2 regions of the Leptotrichia sp. oral taxon 215 str. W9775 genome follow, and region 1 is predicted to be linked to the other one. Evidence: riboswitches for the same ligand, from Rfam matches in the RefSeq annotation. Region 1 holds a riboswitch; the other holds the start of a gene.

Region 1 (10,789 bases):
AAACTCTTTTTTTCTGCCCATAGCTCAAATGATGGCAAGGTCTGTCCTTCAAATCTTCTATATTTATTTCCTTCATTGCCCTGTTTACCTTTTCTTCCACCTTCTCTGGAGAATAACCAAGATTTTCAGGCCCATACGCCACTTCCTGAAAAACTAAAGGGGCAAATATCTGTATTTCAGGATCCTGAAAAATTATCCCTACTTTCCTTCTTAGTTCTTCCAGATTTTTTTTCCTGTATTTTATCTTTTCACCTTCAAAATACACATTTCCTTCCTGTGCCTTTAAAAGTCCGTTCATTATTAAAAATAATGTTGATTTTCCTGAGCCATTTTCCCCAAGAAATAATGTTTTCTTACCTTTTTCTATATTCAAAGTAACATCCTTCAGGGCTTCTGTTTCTTCATCATATGAAAAAGTTATATTTTCAAGTCTAAGCATTATATTTTACCACCAGATATAAGTTTATTGCAAATATTATTAATACAAAAATTATTTCAAATCCAATTTTTTTATATTTTCGGCGGGAAAAGATAAATTCCTTTCCCATTCTTGATTCTACAGCCTTTATAGAATTCATGTTATAGTAATATGTTTTTTTCAATATGGCAACTACAAGCATTGGAAATGACTTCATGCCATTTTTAAAATTGCTGTATCCAAGCCTTACTTCCTGTGCATTCTGTAGTTTTTCCTTATTGTCAAATAATAGAAATATATATCTGTAAATCAATAAAAACATTTCCCTGAATATTTTTGGGAATCTCAGTTTTTCAAATATATAGTCCAAATCTATGACAGGTGTAGAACAGATTAGAAAATACACTACTGCTATTGAAGAAAATGAACGTAACAGAAACGTCCATATGTCTGCCTTTATCAGCAGCAGTGAAACTACAGTTGTTAAAATAAATAAAGCCGGAATAAAATTCAGCTTTAACAAATCACCTATTTTCACCTTCACAGCAAACAGGAGAAGTAAATTAAACAGTATTAAATTAAAAATAAATACTGTTTTACTTCCAGTATAAAGTAAAAATATTAAAGTTGTCATTGATAATATAAATTTTATTCCGGGGTTTATATCTTTTAAGGGATTTGTGTAGGATATTTTATCTATCAGCATTTTTTCTTTCACCTTTGAAATAACCTAACACATATCCTATGACTCCTGCACCTATTGCCGCCTGCAGTGCAAACAGCAGACTTTCAGTTTCACTTCCAGGCAGTTCTATTAAACTGTTAGCCCATGGCTCATAATCAGGTTTTATTGTTTTTATTACTTCTTCCCCTTCACCGTCAGATCCACCAAATTCAGATTTTATAAAAAGTAAAGGAGCAACTCCTATTAAAAATATTACAAGCATTAAAATAAGATTCTTTTTAAATACACTTTTCTTTTTGTTTTCCGACATTATGCTTCCACCCCTTTTACGTTATATTTTTCAAGTATGTTCATTACTACATTTGTGAGAAGTCCTTCAATCACTGCAAGAGGAATCTGAGTTACTGCAAACACTGTTCCAAATTTAATAAATGAAGCGATTACTCCGCCTTCAGGTGACGGATATGCAAATGCCAGCTGAAAAGATGTAACTACATATGTGGCAAGATCTCCTATTGCCGCGGCAAGGAATATTGCAGCTCCCCTATTCTTTTTAGCAAGTGCCTTATAAATTAAATATGATACAACAGGTCCTGCTACCGCCATTGAAAATGCATTTGCTCCAAGAGTTGTAAACCCTCCATGTGCAAGCAGTCCCGCCTGAAATATTAATACAATTGTCCCTAGAATTGATGTCACAAAAGGTCCGTACAGTATAGCTGAAAGCCCTACTCCCGTTGGATGTGATGAACTTCCTGTAACTGACGGAATTTTCAATGCTGACAGTACAAATATAAATGCTCCTGCCAATGCAAGTGTCATTTTATCCTGTACACTTCCTTTAGAAACAGCCTGAAGTTTCTTTATTCCTATAATCCAGAATGGAATACACACAGCAAACCATACCAGAACCCAGTTTAAAGGTAAAAAACCTTCCATAATGTGCATTGAATAACCATTTACTCCTACTAACAGCAGCCCTGTCAAGACTAAAACTGATAACGTTTTCTTTTTCATTTTTTCTCCTCCCATGATGTATTTGATTATTAGATGAGCTTAAAAAAAAATCAGCCAAAGCCGAAGTCAATACACGTCAAAATCAATAATATTATCTTATATTACAAAATAATATTATTTCACGAAATAAATCACTGCTGATTTATTTTTATTGATGCATATTAAATCTTCCCTTCCCAGAAAATCTCATATAAAAATTATTAGGCAATTCTCCTGACTAACTTCATCCTACTCGTACCCTTCCCAAAACATACACAATGTTTCAGTGGTTTTTTGTACTTTCGTCTGTTTCACAGTAGTGGGGGCTGTACCGGATTTTAACCGATTTCCTTATTAAGTTTTAAAAACACCTATAATTTCATTAATCGTATAATACTTTTTTAAATTTGTCAAGAGTAATATTTTTTTTAATATACAAGTATTCAAGCCAGTAAAATACCAGTAAAAATAAATTAAAAATAAATTTGTAACTTGTTTTAAATCTATCTAATTTTTATTTTTATATACTTTTTCCAGTTTATCCATGAACATATCCTGAATAAACTCATACTCACCCATTCCCTTTAATAATGCTGTCACTTCATAACCTTCATTTTTAAGCATTGTTTTCCACGAGTCTTCCTCATCTGAAGCCATGTCATTTTTAGCGTGATCGCCTGCCACTATCATAAAAGGTTTTAATAATATTTTTTTATAATTTCCTGTTTTCAGCTTTTCAATAATGTCTTCAATAGTCACTTCACCTTCAACTGTCGCCACAAAAATGTTATTTTTCCCAGCTTTTATATATTCCTCCTGCAATTTCTGATATGTACTGTCTGCGGCACTTTCTGTTCCATGTCCCATAAATACGATTGCGTCGTTTCCTTCTAAATTGTTGAATTCCTCATTATTTACAATCTTCAGATAATCTTCTTCTGCCTTTAAAAGAGGTTCTGTTACTTTCCCATAGCTGTCATCCAGTTTGGAATATTCAATTCCTCCAAGAATATGCAGAGACATTGTTATTATCTCATTATATCCCTTGTTTTTCAAAGCTTCCAGACCTTCCTTCTGATCATATATATGAATTCCTTCCCTTTTTTCTATTATCCTTCTTATAATCCCTGAAGTGTAGGCTCTTTCAACCTTTTCCTGTCCATATTTTTCCTTTACTTTATTTTCTATCACATCAAGACATTTTTCCCTCGTATCCCTATGTGAAGTCCCAAAACTCGTTACAAGAATCGCTTTTCCCATATTTTCTCCTGCACAAATTACCATGCAGCCTCCTTCCAGATATTATTTTAATTTTATTATATTTTATTTTCAAAACATATACAAGTACTATTTATTTTATAAAAATCTATATAAATAAAAAACTATATTTATGAATTATTTAGAATTTTACAATACAAAACAGAAAATGAATTTAGAAAAAATCAATGTCTGAGCCTTTGGCGAGTTTTTGATTTTTTCTTAATGAATGACTGTTTTAGATAAGTAAAATTATAATAAATGAAATAAATATAGTTTTTTCATCTCCTATATATTGATTTTTAAAAATTATCCCTCATCAAGATATCGTGCCACATCCTTTGCAAAATACGTTATTACTGCATTTGCTCCTGCCCTTTTAAAAGCATACATCTGTTCCATGACTATACTTTTTTCATCTATCCAGCCATTAATTGCCGCAGCCTTTATCATGGAATATTCTCCTGAAACACTGTAGGCTATAACAGGAACTCCAAAATTTTCCTTAATTTTATAAAGTATATCCAGATAAGCCATTGCAGGCTTTATTATTACCATGTCAGCCCCCTGCATGAGATCAGCTTCCACTTCACTCAGTGCATCTCCTGAATATCTGAAATCCATCTGATAGGACTTTCTGTCTCCAAATTTTGGTGCTGAACCTGCCGCTTCCCTGAAAGGCCCATAAAATGAAGATGAATATTTTACAGAATAACACATAATCGGAATATTATTAAATCCATTTTCTGAAAGAACTTCCGATATTTTTCTCACTCTTCCGTCCATCATATCTGAAGGTGCAACTATATCCACACCTGCCTTTGCATAGGACAATGCTATTTTTGACAGCACTTCCAGAGTTTCATCATTTTTCACATTTCCTTTTTCATCAAGTATTCCGCAATGGCCATGACTTGTATATTCACAGCAGCATACATCACCAATTACTAAAAATTCAGGATATTTCTTTTTTATATATCTTATTGCATTCTGAATAACCCCATTTTCATTATATCCTTCCGTAGCACACTCATCCTTATGTAAAGGTACCCCAAATAATAATATGGAGCTTATTCCGAGTTTTTTCAGTTCTTCCAGCTCTTCATCAATTCTGTCAATGGAATATCTGAAAATTCCGGGCATCGAATTAATTTCTCTTTTTATATTTTCCCCTTCTTCAATAAAAATAGGATATATCAAATCTCCTTTTTCAAGATAAATATTTTTGACTAAATTTCTTATTGCACTGCTATTTCTCAATTTTCTATGTCTTTTATACATTATTCAACCTCTTTTTCTGTTTTTGAAATTTCATCTATAAGCTCCTGTACTTTTCCCTTTAAAGCCTTTGATCTTCTGCAGCTTTTTCCGTAAGAACCTATTCCTATCTGAAATTCATCGTTTTTCACAACTGCCGTAAACATGGCATTCATTTCAGTTTTTGAAGAAACATTGTTTACAAGTATATTTTCACACATGCACGCATGCGATATCCTGTCGTTTAATTCAGTATCATCTGTAGCCGCCACCACAAGAAAATATTTTTTTACAAGTTCCTTTATTTCTCCCTCATCGTGTGATACATTTTTATTTACTACTTTTATATTTTCATCTGCCAGTATTGTTTCTTCTGTAACTTTTTCAGAATACACAGTAACATTTCCCCCATATTCCCTTAAAGTCTGTGCTTTCCTTCCACCTATTTTTCCCCCGCCAATAATTAATACTTCTTTATTCTCAATATTTACAAATAATGGAAAAAACATAATCCTCTCCTTCTCCTAATTTTTTATTTTTATATATTATTTCAATATTATTCCTGCAAACAGAACTAATATTGCAGTAAGTTCAAGGGATGCTCCCATTGTATCCCCGGTTATTCCACCTATTTTTCTTTTTACATTTTCCATGAAAAAAAGTATGAAAAGTATCGCCAATGCTAAAACAATCAGCCCCTTCAATCTCAATATTCCAAAGGATAGTACCGCTGTTATAGCGATAGAAACAGCCGCATCCTTTTTCCCATTTTTCTCAATTATCCCGTTACTCATACCCTTCTTTCTGGCGTATTCCCCCAGCCCTGCATTTATTGATGTGGCCATTCTTGAAATTACAGGATAAAGAAGAATGTATTCCGGGTTCACTGCCGCAAGAAACACGGCCTTTACCAGAAAATACAGTATAAGTGCCACCGTTCCATTTGTCCCTATTCTCGAATCCTTCATAATTTCCAGCATTCTTTCCTTATCTGCATAGCTGAAAAGCCCGTCGGCAGTATCTGCCAGACCATCAATATGTATAAGGCCTGTTATCAATATTTCTGCCATTATTATAATTACTGCAGTAATCTGCCTGTTATCTATAACTTTTCCGGCAAGAAAGTTTACTGCAAACAGAAAAAGCCCTATTATCAATCCTGCCAGAGGGAAAAACTTTACTGCTCTCCCGAGTTTTTCCTCATCATATTCAACTTTTACAGGAACAGGAATCCTTGTCATAAACTGTAATAAAATTATAAATCCTTTTATCATTTTACTTTCCTTCTAACTTATTCTTTCTATATTATAAAAACATATCAGTTAAATATCAACTTTTTTTACTTTTTATAAGGTCTTCCTTCAATTTTTTCAAATTTTCTGAAAGCTTTACCCTGTTTCTTTTTTCTTTTTCACTGTATATTTTTTGAAGGTATAGCAAATTATCCTTATAGTACTTTTTAGCTTCCTCCAATCCTAATAATCGGCAGTTTTCCTCAATTTTTTCTCCATTTTTTATGTAGTCAACTGTAAGTTTTTTTACATTTTTTCCTTCCGGTGTTTCTTTTTCAAGCATTATAACATCCGTAAAGTCATTATTTTCATAAATTCTGTACAGTTCCTTGCTTCCAGGCAACGAAGTTTTCTGCTCTTCATCAGAAATTTTCATTACATCAGTTTCATCAATTTTAGACATTTTATACACTGTGCTTATTTCCTTTTCAGGCAGTGCAATGGCATCTCCTACACCAAACACATCAACTTCTGCTCCATTTTCTATAAGTTCTTTTATTCTTTGTTCGTCAAGCCCTCCTGTGAGAATTATTTTTGCCTTGAAAAATCCATTTTCATTTAAAATTTTCCTGCATTTTTTTGATAATTCTTCCAGATTTCCTGAATCTATCCTGATTCCATACATTCCTTCGTATCCGTCATTTATTCCATTATCCCTGAATGCCCTTATTGCGGCTGTTATACCACTTTTCATTGTGTCATATGTGTCAACTAGCATTACTAAAGGATATTTTTTATGGCTGTATGTTTTTATAAACTGGTCAAATGCCCTGTATTCTGAATCTTTATCCATACCAAAACTTTGAATAAATCCATGTGTCATAGTTCCGGTGCTTTTTAAATTATAGAAATATTCCCCCATAATATTTGAATGGGATATGCATCCTGTCACGTAACAGGCCTTTGTCATAGACATTGCAGCTTCAAAGCCCGGTACTCTCCTTGTTCCGAAAAACAGTACATCCCTGCCACCTGCCGCCTGTACAATTTTTGATGTTACCGTTGCTGTAAGAATCTGATAGTTTAGTATATTCAGAATTGGCGTTTCCAGAATTTTCCCCTGAATTAGGGGTGCTGTAATTGTAAGAATTGGTTCATTTGAAAAAATAATTTCCCCTTCCTTTACTCCCCTGATTGAACCTGTAAACTTCATATTAGCCATATATTCTATAAAATCTTCATTATCTGATAATTCTGACAAATATTTTTTTCTATCTTTGTAGGATGTTTCATTCAGTATTTCTATGAGTTCCAGCACATCAGATATTCCATAAACTATGGCACAGTCATTTTCATTTTTGGTACGTAAAAATACATCAAAAACAGCAGTCTGATTATGCATATTGTTTTTCAGGTATATTTCACTTTCAGCATACTGATATCTGTCTGAATTTAGAAATTTAAAAAATCTGTCCATAAGTAACCTCATTCTGTATTTTATATTATCCTGTATTCACTTACATTTTCTGTTACAATACTTTATTTTTCACATCTTCTATCAGTTCATTAATTTCATTGTAAACTTTTCCGTAATTTACATAAGGTCTTTTCACTACAAGGACTGTTGTACCGTACTCTCTGCAGGCTTCAATTTTTTCAATTTCTCCCCCTGTTGCTCCACTTTCCTTTGTTATAAGATAATCTATTTTATAGGACTCGAGCATTGCCTTGTTAAGCACTTTACTTACAGGCCCCTGCAACGCTATTATTTTTGAGGGGAGATATCCCAGATCTTCTGCCTTTTTTACAGAATCCACCGTAGGAAGTATTCTTACATATAGATTATTTTTTTCTCCCATTGGCTTTATTTCTTCCAGATTGTTTGAACCTAGGGTACTCAGTATATTTTTACCTTCCATTTCTTTTACAAATGCAGTAACATCACCGACAGATCCAAATTTTTTCACATTTTCACTGCCATAATCAAGCATTTTCCTTTCAAATCTTATGTATCCCACATTCATTTCATCTGTCACTTTTATTACAGAATTGCTCACATTTACAGCATAAGGATGACTGGCATCCACAATAAGACTTATATTTTCCTTCAGGATAAGCTCCTTCATCTGTCCTTCATTAAGTCTTTCAGACATTACCTTCAGTTCCCTTTTGTCATTTCTATTTTTTTCAATATATTCTTCAAGAAGTTTTCCACCATATTCTGTTGCTGTACTGACAAGTATGCTTATGTCAGTTTCTTCTGCTAGTTTTTCAAATATTTCCCTTGAATCCTTTGTTCCTCCGACTATCCATATCATTTATCCATTTCCTCCTGAAATTTTCCATCTTTATAACTGAAAACCTTATAATCTCCGTTACCCATAAGAGTTCTTTCATCAATATCAAATATACTGTCATTTGCCACATAATTCATAAACATCTCAAATACTGTTCCGTGAGTTACTACAAGTATATTTCCTGATTCATGGCTATCAAGTATTTTATTTATCCCTTTTAAAAATCTCTCCAGAGCATCCTCCAGCTTTTCAGCCTCCACATTTTCAGCCTTATAATTTTTCACATTATAGAAATAATTGTTCCCTTCTTCAGGATATTTCAGGAAAACTTCCTCATAAGTCAATCCCTGCCACACTCCAAAATAAACTTCATTTAATTCGGCAAGCTTTTGCAGTTCCCGTTTTTTATTCTTATATCCTCTGTTTTCATTTAAAATTATTTCGGCAGATGCTACAGTTCTTCCCAGTTCACTTGTATAAACCTCATCAAATAAAACATTCTCCAGCTTTTTCCCTGTTTTCCTTAATTTCTCCATTCCCTTTTCCGTTAATGGTGTATTCAGCTGTCCCTGAAACCTTTTAATTACATTCCATTCTGTTTCCCCGTGTCTTACAATGTATAATTTCAGTACTTTATCATTTTTATTATTACAATTCCCATTCATTTTTTTACTTCCCTTTCTTTCTACACTTCAGGATATTTTCTAACTGTACGGGTTATATTACATGCAGCTTCTATTACAGGAAACATCATTACAGCTCCTGTTCCTTCCCCCAGTTTCATATTCATAGCAAGAAATGGCTCCATTCCCAGTTCCTTTATAATGTACTTCATTCCAGGCTCTTCACTCATATGTGAAGGAATCATATAGTCTTTCACATTTCTACATAGCCTGTATGCACATAATGCCGCCACTGATGAAATAAATCCGTCTATTACAACTGGAATACTGTTTTTTGCACATCCAAGGTATACCCCTGCCATTCCTGCAATATCAAGTCCTCCAACCTTTGACAGTACATCAGCCGCATCAGAAACATCTATTTTTTCTTTACCATTATTCACATCAATCGCTTTCCTTATAACATTTTTTTTATGCTCAAGAGTTCTGTCATCTATTCCGCTCCCGTATCCTGTAATATCATCCAGCGGCAGATCAGTAAGAACCTTCAGTACCGCACTGCTTGTAGTGGTATTTCCTATTCCCATTTCTCCTGTGGCAAAAAGATTATATCCCTTTTCAGCAAAAATATCGGCTATTTCTATTCCTGTTTCAATAGCCTTTACAGCTGTATCATAAGCCATTGCTGGTCCTTCGGCTATATTATGAGTTCCTGTCTCCATAAGTTTCCTTTTTATAATTCCTTCGAGACTTATTTTCCCTTCCGGGTCAGCAGTTTCATCTATTCCAAGGTCAACTACCTCAATATCTGCTCCAAATGTCTTTCCAAGGGCATTTATGGAGGATTTCCCCTGCAGCATGGCTTCTACCACATATTGGGTAATAATTCTCTTTGATTTACTGACTTTTTCCCTTTCCACTCCATTATCTGCAGCCATTACAACGACTATTTTCTTTTCAGGCCTGTAATCCTTCTTTATTCCTTCAAGCTGTATTGCCAGATTTTCAAGCTTTCCAAGGCCTTTCGGTGTCTTCAGGAGAGAATTCAGTTCCCTTTCCTTTTCTGCCATTCTTTCCCTGCTGGCAGGCACTATATTTTTTATTGTTTCATCCAGAATTTTTGAATAACGCAAAGAAATCCCTTCTTCCTTTAATACTCTATTTAATTTATATTGTAACTAAATATGAGAGCAATTTCAAGCTCTCATACCATTATATTTATTCTATTTTTCTATTCGGAAATATTTACAGTCCCTGCTCCTTCTATTAACCATTTTCCTTTAACATTCACTACTTTTACAGGTAGTTCTATTTCTGTTTTTTCATCCTTCAGAGTAACAATTCCTGTTTTCTGATTGTATGATTTCACTACAAAAACCGAATTTTCATCTAAATAAAATATTCTTGCACCAAATATTGGAGTATAGTCTACTGAATATTTTCTGGAAAATTCCTGGTCTGCTTTACTTACTTTTTTCCCAGATAAAATCTGCTCCGATATTTCTATAGCTCTTTCCTGATTTTTATATGCTTTTTTAAAATTATTGGTAAGTGGCTGTGCTTCAAACCATTTACTGTCATCTATTTGATTTCGTAAATTACTGTAATAAATATTAATAAAATTTAAAGCTGTTGCCTCAGCTGTTTTTTCTGATATTTTCCCTGTTGCAACTGATGCTTTTCCTGCTGCCTTATTTACATATCCGGCTGATGTTGTTGCTGACATTCCTAAAACTGATACTGCTAGTATTGCTGTTACTAAAAGTACTTTTCTCATCTGTTATTCCTTCTTCCTTTTTTATTTTGTGTATACATTATATACCATTTTAAAATGAAAATAAACTGAAAATTCTCATATATTTTATTTTTCCGAAGCAGTTTTATCAAGAATTGCCCGAAGAAGTCCGTTTTCAGTATACTCTTCTGCTTCTATTTCCACTTTCAGTCCATATTTTTCTATAGTTTTTGTTGTTACAGGACCTATTGATGCAAGTATTTTTTTGCTTAGCATTTCCTTCATTTCA
Region 2 (10,789 bases), on a different contig from region 1:
AGAACCTGAAATGGTAATTTTTGCAGGGGATCATAGTACAGATGCCATGGATATGGCGTTAATCTACAGTGAAATTCCTTTTAAGATAGTGAAAGGAAATACTGACTATTACGATTACGATACAAAAGATACTGAAATATTTGAATTAAATGGTAAAAAAGTATTTCTTACACATGGGCATCTTTACGGTGTAAAGAGTACTATGAGGGAAATAGAAGCAAAAGCTGAAGAAGTGGAAGCTGATATATGCATTTTTGGCCACACTCACAGGGAATATATGAATGAAAAAAATAATATCATATATTTAAATCCGGGAGCATTGCAGGATAAGAAATATGTAATTTATAACGGGAAAAAGTTTGAGCAGAAAAAATTAAAATAAATTACAGCAGCATTTTATTTTGTTAAAGAAATGTATTGAAAAAGAATAAACAAAAAGAACTATATCAGATATGGAAAATAAAGTTAAAAGCAATTTAGTTTTCCTGTCTGAACAGTTCTTTTTTTATTGTAAAATTCTATTTTTTTGAAACTGAATTATCGACTCCGGTAGTTGAAATAGATGGTTTTCCTGATTTGGTAGGGCTTGTTTTGTAGTAAACTTTATTATCTACCCCTGATACTGTAACTTGAGAAACTGAATCAACATATACTTTGTTATCACTACCTGAAACACTTACCAATGAAGCATTTCCTCTGATAGTTATATTATTATCAGTTCCTGATACATAAACGTTTCCACCGTTTGCAGTTATAGTTTTTGTCTGTGAAGTACCGCTTACTGAAATACTTTTTCCACTTTTAGATGTAGCCCCGTTTCCATTTTTAGTTCCTGAACTTACTTTTCCTGTGTTCACCTTTACATTTCCATTTTTTGAAACATTTACAGAAGTTGATCCAGGTGCAGTTACTTTTATATTATTTCCTACCTTTACTGTAGTTGCATTTAAAACTCCTGCAATTGCAAGTGATAATATTGATAATGTAATAATTTTTTTCATAAGAGACCTCCTGAATTTATTTTTTGTATATTATATCACTGTAATCTTAAAGAAATATGAGAATAACCATATTTTTATAACATATTCAAAAAAGTGGGAATAAAAAAGAAGATAGAGCTATCACTTTTACTCGCTAAAAAGAGGTTCATTAAAAATGAATTTTTTTTCAGAGTGTCTATATTCAATATTTACTCCATAAGGAAGAATACAACGTGGGTAGGCATGGCCAAAGTTTACATTGTAAACTATCGGAATGTCGGGATTATTTACAACTTTACATAGAATTTTTTTATATTCTTCGTAGTAAACTTCATTCTGAGGTTTTCCAATAATAATACCACCTAAGGAATCAAAATTGACTTTTTCTTTAAGTGTATTAAGCATCTTTTCGTATTCTTCAGGAGAAGATTTTCCTTCAGAAGTTTCAATAAACAGTATTTTATCCTTCCATTCTTCAGAAGATGGAAAGATATTATATTTTTCACATATTTCCTTCTGTTCCTTAAATCTGTGTCCCGAAATTATATTGTAAAGTGCTTCAAGACATCCTCCAAGTAGTTTACCGCTAAAATTTTCATTTCCCTGAAGCAGTTCAAATCCTTTAGTTTCCTTATGGGATATTCTAGGTACACCTATAGATTTTTCTGAAAAGTCAGTTCTTTCTTCGTACCATATGTCGCTTGAAGTTATTTCGTTTAAAGTGCTGCCTGTATAAATATTCCAGTATTTTTCAGTATAGGGAAGCATTTTGTTATCAGTTTCTGCAATGTCAGTCAGAAACGAAGGACCGTAAAAAGTCTGAAGACCTAGCCTATAAAACATCATATGATGTACTGAAGTATCAGAAAAACCGGTAAAGATTTTTGGATTTTCCAGTACTATTTTCTTAAATTCTTCATCTTCCATTAGGTAAGGAAAAATTTTAAATCCGTCAATTCCGCCAACAGCGCATAATATTCCATTAATATCAGGATTTTTAAAAGCTTCTTTTAAATCCTGTGCCCTTTTTTCAGGATGCTCTTCCGTATATTTTATACCTTTTAGGGAATTAGGCATAAAAATTACATTGAGTCCCATTTTTTTAAGACTTTCAGTTCCCATTTTTACCTTGTGTTTACAAAGATCTTCCCCCAATACCCCTCTTGAAAGACTGACTACAGCTATTGTGTCCCCTTTTTTAAGTTTTTTTGGTTTAACCATGGTTTTCTCCTTCCTGTCATATGCTTACAAGTTTTAAGGTGCAGTTTGACATTTTCCCATTCCGTTTTATTTAGATTTTTGTACATTATAGCATATGAATATAAGAAAAAAGAAATATAGTTAATGAAACAGGAAAATTATGGTATAATAAAAAAAAAAGATAGAGGTAGAAAAACTTATGAGTAGAGAGACAGAAAAAATGAACAAGGCACTTCAAAAATTTTTGGAAGCAAATACAACAGAAAAAACAACAGAAGATGAAATGGATAGCTTAATACAGGTCTTCATAAAAGAATACAATAAAATGAAAATGAATTTTGTACTTGATGCAAGAACTGCAAAAACATCAGATGATTTTTATGAACTTGCAAAAATGACAGAAGATTTATCCTTATCTCTTAAGTATGCAAAAAAATCCTTAAAACTGAATCCGGAAAATTTAGATGCCGCTTTTTTTATTGCAGAAATAGAAGCAGACAGTTATATTGACCTAATTGAAAGAACTGAAAAAATATTACAACATGGCGAAAAAATTATGATAGAAAAAGGATTTATGGATAAAGAAAATATTGGGAGTTTTTGGTTAATGGTTGAAACACGTCCATATATGAGAATAAAGTTTGAATATGCTAAATTTCTTAAGGAGTGTGGAATGTTATCAACTGCAATTTCTGAATGTGAAGACATGATAAAATTATGTAAAAATGATAATTTAGGAGTAAGACATACTCTAATGTATCTTTATGCGGTTACTGAAAACGATAAAAAAGCTGTTAGGCTTTACAAGAAGTTTAATTCTTTTGAAACTTCTCTGGTTCTTCCCCTTTCAATACTTTATTATAGAAAGAAAGATTTAAAGGAATCACTTAAATATCTGAAAGAACTTGAAGAAGGAAACAAGGACACGAAAAAATTTTTTAAATTAGTTTATGAAGGAAAAATAGATAATATTTTAGAAGAGATAAATGACTTTGGATATAGACCGGCTACAATAGAAGAACTTGCTATTTCCTTTGCTGAAAATAATGATCTGTTTAATTCAACAATGGGATATGTGGAATGGGCTTATAATCAGTTAAGAAAAAAAGTAAAAAAAACTGTTAAAATGAAGAAGAAATAATAAATAGATTTATAAACAGAATAAAAAAGACAGCGATGAAGAATTAAATCCTCTTCAGAACTGTCTTATTTATATATTTTTCTATATTTCATATATTTCTATTTAAGTCTCACTGCTTTGAATATACCGCTTTTCAGCTCATATTTAATATTTTTAATGCACATCTGGCCAGCAAAAGTTTCCTTTCCCACAAGAAATGCACACGCATCACTGTATCTCATGGAAGATGGAAGTTCCACATCAGTAAATTCAGCTTTTTCAGTACCAAGAAGAGCAAATGTTGTTTTAGGACATAGAAGAACCAGAGCTTTATCCTGAACTAAATCCTGCATTTTTTTCAAGTATTCATAAGTAAAATCTTCCACAACCTGTTCTGCCATTTTTGGACCGAGAATATTTACACCTCCTGACGAGTCAGCATAGCTTATCATGGTAACTCCACGTTTTAAAGCTTCTTCAATGTATTTTAATACATCATTTCCCAATCTCCAGAAGACTTCCTTCATAAGTTCAGGCTTTTTCCTCATTGCCTTGAAAATATGTACAGGATCAATAAGAACATTCATGACAGTAAAAGGTCCTGCCACATCAAGAACTACATTTTCACCTTTTTCCACAAGGATTCTGCAGGCTTCCAGAACTTCATAAATCCTTCCGGTTGAAAAGTCTATTTCTTTTAGTTCAAGTATTTCTTCAGGTTTCGTGCATATATATTCCTTTGCTCTTGGTACTGCCTTTTCATCACCATAATTTACAAGTCCGCCAATTGACTCGGCTTCAACTGTATGGCAGAAGGGAAGCTCGCAAAATGTAGCTTCATCATATTCTTTAATTGCAAGAGCTATTTCAGCCATTGTTTCCCTTTTCATATATGCATCAGGAAATTTCAGGTCAAGTTTTTTTGTCACATTTTCATTTATTCCGGCAGAATATTGAAAAGTGCAGTTAAAATCAATAATTTTAGGCATTTTTCTCTCCTTTCACAAAATTAATGGACACTGTCCCTGAGTTAATCTTTTATTTCAGGAAATATGAGGCAATCTGAAAAAAGCCTTTCATAGTCTTCAATAGCACCGAGTTCCATGTAATCCATATTTACTGCAAGCTCTTCCATTTCCTTCTTTACATCAGAAGACATTAATGCCATGTAGGCTCCCGCCTTTGAAGAATTTCCTACATATTCCAGTTTATCTCCAACTTCTTCTGGAAGAATACCTGTACCTGTGAGGCTGTCAGCCGGAAGATGAGCTCCAAATTGACCTGCAATCATTACTTTATCAAGCTCTGACATACTTATTCCCGCTTTTCTCAGAAGGGCGAGAAATCCTGAAAGAATAGCTCCTTTGGCAAGCTGTACCTGTCTTATGTCTCCCTGGGTAATAAGGATTTTTTCATTTTCATGATTATTTTTATCTGATGCTATTTTATCACATACTATAAATTCCCTTTTTTTACCGTTCAGCTGGATTAAGTCATATCTGGAATCTGTTTCAGGAAGTTTGTCTTTTTTTATAAAAGCTCCTTCTTTTTTTATAATTCCTGATTTAACGAGTTCCCTCACTGCCGCAAGAATTCCGCTTCCACAAATACCGACAGGATTTTTGTTGCCTATGGTTTTTATATTAACAAAACCGTTTACAATTTCAATATCTTCAATAGCCCCTTCAGAAGCCCTCATTCCCGAGCTTATGTTCATTCCTTCCAGAGCCGGACCTGCGGCACAGGAACAGCTTAAAAGTTTTCCTGCTTTTGAAAGTACTATTTCTCCATTTGTTCCAATGTCTATAAACAGGACATTTCCCTTTTTATGCTGCAAATCACACACATAAGCACCTGCAACAATATCTGCTCCTATGTAGGAAGATACTGAAGGAAGACAGTATAGACGTCCTTTTTTTGAGATTTTTATTCCTATTTCGCTGGCTAAAATATTTCTTGAGCCTGTAAAAATAGGTGCATATGGAGATTTTCCAATAGTTTTTGCACTGATTCCAAGAAGCATGTGCATCATAGTGCAGTTTGCTCCGACTGAAACTTCATAAATATATTTTTTTTCTATTCCTGTCTTGTGGCATACATCATCTATCATGTCATTTATTGAATCAACAATGGCAGTCTGAAGTTTATTTATTCCATCTTCAGGATTTTCTATCTCATAAGTTATTCTGGTAAGGACATCCAGCCCAAAATGTTTCTGTGCATTTATCATGGATGAATTTGCAAGCTGTTTTCCTGTATTCATATCTACAAGTTCGCATACAACAGTAGTAGTTCCTATATCAATTGCCACTCCAAAAATTTTATCTGCAGTATTTCCGGATTCAATACCTATAATTTCATCATTATATATTACTGCCGTATATTCCCCTTCAGAATATTCAATATCCAGTAAATTGTCTATACCGATACTTTTTTTCACTCCTGTAGCCTTTTTAAACTGTTCTTCAAGGGGAGTTTGATTTTTAAGGGAAGGTTTTTCAATATACACAGGAATTTTTTTAACATTTATGTTAAAGTCAAATTTAGGAGTGTATCCGGCCGTAAGGACTTTGTGTGCCCCTTCCTTCTGAAAAAGTTCAACAGAAATATCTGCATCAGGTTTTACAAGACAGGATAGCCTTATTCCATTTTTCAGTTCATTTTCACTTATAAGTTTTTTTTCAGTAACGGTAGGCTCTTCAATATCACCTTCCAAAATTTTTACACGGCATTTTCCACATGTTCCCTTTCCGTTGCACGGGTTGTCAATAAAAAAGCCTTCCCTTAATAAAATTTCCAGTAAAGTTTCTCCGTTGCTATATAAAATTTCCTTATCATTTCCAACAATTTTTATTTTAGGCATCAGGGTCACCTCTTACTCTATTTCCTGTTTTACAGCCTTCAGGATAGACTGTATATTTGCAATTGGGGATTTAGTTCCAAGCCCACAGGCAGGGGAAATAATATCTGAACCGCTTTTAATACATGTTTTAGCCATTGCTTCAACCTGGCTTTCTGAAGCAAATTCAAGGACATATGTACTGACATTTCCCATTATTACCCTGTTTCCCAGATGTTCTTTTGCCTTTTTTATTGATACAATTGAATCAAAACTGAGGGCATCACTCTTCACCTTTGCAACTTCATTATATACATTCTTCATCTGACCGCAGATATGGACAATTGTTCCAACACTTTTATCTTTTATTCCGTCAAGGAGCATATTTATGTACTTTACTACAAATTCTTCAAAAAATTTTGGTCCTAAAATCTCCCCTGTTCCGCTTGGATCAGAGATAACTATCGTATCTGCCCCTGCCTCAATCTGTGCATTTGCAAATTCTATAATTTCTTCTGTTATAAATTTCATATATTCATGGACAGTTTCGTTGTCTTTTCTCATACTTTTATAAAAATTTGAAGGTTCAATTACTGAACTTGCAACACTTATAGGACCTGTAATATTCCCGATAATTGGTGCATTGAGATTTTTTGATTTTATAATTTTTATGGCATCAAGTACAACTTTTGCCCTTCCCTTTGTTAAATCAAGTTTATGCAGTTTTTTCCAGTCCTTTACCGAATCAAATGCATATCCTGTAACATGAGGTTCAAAAATTTTACTTCCCATAGTAACCTTGGCTCCCATTGCTTCTGCTTCTATTGTCATGCAGAAGGGAACTCCAACATTTTCAAAACATTTATTTTCATAACTGGCAATTGCAAGATTTGCCATCATTTCAGGATTTAAATGAGCTTCAGGCCATGTTATTCCTGCCACATCCATTAATTCGGCAGTAATCATGTTCATCATACCGCCGGGGCATATACATGGCGGTCTGTCTATCTTTTCATTTTTCAATGCCTTTGCCAGTCTTTCCTTTTCATTGAGCATAATATCAATCCTCTTTTTATATAATATTTAACTTATCCCTGCCAGTCTTTTTGCAAGTTTTACTGCTCCAACCGCATTGGCAGAATATCCGTCTGCTCCAATTTCATTTGCATATTTCTGGGATATAGGGCTTCCTCCGACCATAACCTTTACATTGTCTCTAATACCTTTTTCCTTTAATTTTTCTATAACTATACGCATTCCATCCATAGTTGTAGTCATAAGTGTTGACATGCATATCAACGATGCCCCCACTTCAATAGCCTTATCCACAAAGTTATCAAGAGGAACGTCCCTTCCAAGATCGTACATTTCAAATCCGGCAGTATCAAGCATTATTTTAACAAGGTTTTTCCCTATGTCGTGAGTATCCCCTTCAACAACTCCTATAACTATTTTCAGTTTTTCCCCTTTATTTTCTTCCACAGGAAGATGAGGTTTTAATATATCAATACCTGAATACATTGCATCTGAGCAAAGAAGAAGATCTGTAACGAAGTATTCTTCCTCATCGTATAAGTCACTTGCTTTATTCATTCCATCTACAAGCCCTTCCATTATACCGTCAAGTGCAGGATATCCTGATTCCACATATTCATTTGCCACATCTACAACTTCTTCATCTTCCATTTCAACAACACATTCTGATAATTTTTCCAGCAATTCTTCTTTTGATTTAGCCATTTTAATTCCTCCCTATTTTTTAAGTAATGTTTCTAAATTCAGTTAAATATCAGCAGTTTAAACTTATTTTATTATTTAATTATTTTCAATTATTCCCAGTTTGATGGATTTATAGGGAATTTTCCGTATTTTCTGGAGGCATTCATAAATGCATCAAGATTTTCCAGAGGAATATTTCCATTTAAATCACATCCTGTACATAAAATATATCCGTTTTTGCTGTCATAAGCTTCTTTTATACAGTGTTTTACAGCCTTATCAACATTTTCAAGAGTCCCAAGTATCATAGTTTCCACAGGATCCACATTTCCTACAAGAGGCATGTAAGGTTGAATAAGTTCCTTTGCAAATCCTATCGGTACCCTGTTATCTATACTTATCATGTCAGGTTTAGTTTTCAGCATTTCAGGAATAATTTTCTTAGTGTCTCCGCAAATGTGGTAACATACCATTCCTTTGTGGTCATGTATGTTTTCCATAAGCTCTATTGTATATGGAAGTACAAATTCCCTGTAATCTTTAGGTGAAATTATAGATCCTGAAGCTATCGGTTCACAAAATAATATCATGGAACCTACATTGACAAATTCATTATGAACTTCCTTCAATGCATCAGTACATAGACGCATAAGTTTATGTACATCTTCCCCTCTTTTTCTGAGAGCCTTTAAAAGCTTTTCTACGGGATATATGCTGGCAACAGCAGTAAGCGGACCTGATATAAGAGTTCCGGTAGGAACTTCCTTTCCCATTCTGTCAATCAGAATTTTTGCACATTCAAGATGCAGCTGGAAATCCTTGCTGTTTTTCAGTTTTACCTTTTCAAAATCAAGCTGGTCAATATCTGCCAAATCCTTTAAAACATGGTCGACTATTGCAGGAACTGCATCTTCCGGGTCACTCATTTTACTTCCAAGGCTTTTTCCTACAGTATGAAGACCATATTCAGCAATAAGAACGTCGTTTCCAAATCTGTTATATGCTTCAATCTGGCATTTTGCCTCATTTTCTGCAGTAGATCTCTTTTCCTTGTGAGTCATTCCTGCACATTTTCCTGACATTGAGCATATAAGTGGCATTGCAAGTATTCTGTCCATATCACCTCCGGTCAGAAAACCTCCAAGTCTTTCCATCGGTGTCATTTGATCATTTCTGTTCATGTAAAATTCCTTCTATAATAAGTTGTAATATCAAATTTTATAATTTTTATTATTATTTACTGTCCTTCTGCCTGCAAGATGAAATTTCTGAAATATTATGATTAAATAATAAAAAAATGGACAAAAATAGACAATTAATCAAATCTATTTTTCCCCACCGAAAAATTTGTATTAAATTATATAGCAGGTCTCCTGACTTAACTTCTTCCTTAAATCTCACCTTCCCCGGAAAGAGTGGTTATTGAGATTTTCGTCCATAATACAGTAGAGTGAGCTGTTCCGGATTCAAACCGGATTCCCTTTTCAATATTGTAAAAATATCACTATATAAAAATATGAAATTGTATATGTTATTACTTTAAAAAATATTTTTCTATCTTATTTCTTTTAAGGTTGCTTCCTATTAATATTACATTTCCTGATTTATCACCTGAATCAAAGTTTGGTAAATTTTCCATTTTCATCTTATCAAAATTAAATGAAGACAGATTACTGTCAAAATGCCAGTATCTAAAGTTTTCTGAGCTTTCTTCAGAATCTGAAGGGATAATTCCCTTTGCCCTTATAACTTTACCAAAATATCCTTCGGCAATTTTTTCCTTTAATTCTTCCATATCTTTTTCAGAAAAACTCTTTATATTGCTGAAAGATACAGATTCAAAAATATTGTCTGCAGGATGATGATGATGTTCATCTGAAGAATGTGTTTTATCAGAATTATCAGTTTCTCTAGCTTTTACTATATTTTTTCTAGATTCTTCAAGGATGGCTTCTATTTCTTCACTTGTAATTTTTCTCCAGTCTTCCTTGAAAATAGATGCTTCCGGATTTATCTCCCTCATTTTAAGTATAATTCTGTCGATAGCGTCGCTTTCCACTTCCTCAATATTGCTGAACATTATAATGCTTGCATTTTCAATCTGGTCAACATAAAAGTTTCCAAAATCTTCAAGACAGTCTTCGAAACTTTCAATATCAACTATCACTATTTTGTCTGATATTTCAATACCATATTCCCTGTTAAAAAAGTTACATACCTTCAAAATATCTGACAGCTGTGCAACTCCAGAAGGTTCTATAATTATCCTTTCGGGAGAAAATTCATCCATAATTGCTCTGATTGATTCCCTGAAATCAGTAACAAGGCTGCAGCATATACATCCTGAATTTATTTCCCTGACAGGAATATTTCCCTGTATCAGTTTCTTATCGAGTCCTATTTTTCCAAATTCATTTTCGATAATAACGGTTTTTCCTTTATTTCCTGATATATATTTATTTATGAATGTAGTTTTTCCTGCTCCAAGAAATCCTGAAATTATTTGTATTATCATTAGTCCGGTTTTCCTCCAATTTTAAACTTTTATTCTTCTTCCTGTATTCCTTTGGGCATCTGCCCCAGTTTTGCCCCTCTTCCGTATTTTCTTGCGGCATATATGAATGCATCTACGTTTTCTTCAGGAGTTCCAATAGGCAGCTGGCAGCCTGTGGCCAGAATAAATCCTTTTGGACTATCTGCACATTTTTTTATGCATTCTTTACATGAATTAATTACATCATCAATTGTTCCGTAAAGCATAACATCTACAGGAGGAACATTTCCTGCTATCTGCATCCTGTCTCCAACTGTAAGTTTTACTTCGTGCAGGTCTTCACAGTTATCCACACTGAAGAAAAAAAGTCCTGCATCAGCTAAATCAGTCCATATTTTGTTAGTTTTTCCACAAATGTGGGAACCTGGCTTCCTTCC

Evidence for each region. Region 1 has a riboswitch for cobalamin ahead of HMPREF1984_RS01080 (energy-coupling factor ABC transporter permease). Riboswitches for the same ligand answer to the same signal wherever they lie in the genome.
Region 2: it holds a riboswitch for cobalamin, as region 1 does, so the genes downstream of both, HMPREF1984_RS10175 (uroporphyrinogen decarboxylase family protein) here and HMPREF1984_RS01080 (energy-coupling factor ABC transporter permease) in region 1, are expected to answer to the same signal.

The regions. Positions count from the first base shown of each region.
Region 1 covers NZ_KI272826.1:6,424-17,212, reverse strand. Annotated here, with positions in the region: gene HMPREF1984_RS01095 (energy-coupling factor ABC transporter ATP-binding protein) at 1-439, opposite strand, end outside; gene HMPREF1984_RS01090 (CbiQ family ECF transporter T component) at 432-1,124, opposite strand; gene HMPREF1984_RS01085 (energy-coupling factor ABC transporter substrate-binding protein) at 1,111-1,413, opposite strand; gene HMPREF1984_RS01080 (energy-coupling factor ABC transporter permease) at 1,413-2,120, opposite strand; cobalamin riboswitch at 2,306-2,489, opposite strand; gene HMPREF1984_RS01075 (sirohydrochlorin cobaltochelatase) at 2,607-3,383, opposite strand; gene hemB (porphobilinogen synthase) at 3,666-4,637, opposite strand; gene HMPREF1984_RS01065 (bifunctional precorrin-2 dehydrogenase/sirohydrochlorin ferrochelatase) at 4,637-5,122, opposite strand; gene cobS (adenosylcobinamide-GDP ribazoletransferase) at 5,159-5,887, opposite strand; gene pncB (nicotinate phosphoribosyltransferase) at 5,943-7,322, opposite strand; gene cobK (precorrin-6A reductase) at 7,375-8,163, opposite strand; gene HMPREF1984_RS01045 (histidine phosphatase family protein) at 8,160-8,807, opposite strand; gene cobT (nicotinate-nucleotide--dimethylbenzimidazole phosphoribosyltransferase) at 8,828-9,898, opposite strand; gene HMPREF1984_RS01035 (hypothetical protein) at 9,997-10,542, opposite strand; gene cobA (uroporphyrinogen-III C-methyltransferase) at 10,627-10,789, opposite strand, start outside.
Region 2 covers NZ_KI272874.1:2,505-13,293, reverse strand. Annotated here, with positions in the region: gene HMPREF1984_RS10215 (YfcE family phosphodiesterase) at 1-382, shown strand, start outside; gene HMPREF1984_RS11045 (DUF3060 domain-containing protein) at 519-1,001, opposite strand; gene HMPREF1984_RS10205 (S66 peptidase family protein) at 1,128-2,201, opposite strand; gene HMPREF1984_RS10200 (hypothetical protein) at 2,380-3,321, shown strand; gene HMPREF1984_RS10195 (uroporphyrinogen decarboxylase family protein) at 3,420-4,289, opposite strand; gene HMPREF1984_RS10190 (ASKHA domain-containing protein) at 4,331-6,163, opposite strand; gene HMPREF1984_RS10185 (methylcobamide:CoM methyltransferase MtbA) at 6,176-7,195, opposite strand; gene HMPREF1984_RS10180 (corrinoid protein) at 7,223-7,879, opposite strand; gene HMPREF1984_RS10175 (uroporphyrinogen decarboxylase family protein) at 7,969-9,039, opposite strand; cobalamin riboswitch at 9,204-9,382, opposite strand; gene HMPREF1984_RS10170 (GTP-binding protein) at 9,393-10,373, opposite strand; gene HMPREF1984_RS10165 (uroporphyrinogen decarboxylase family protein) at 10,403-10,789, opposite strand, start outside.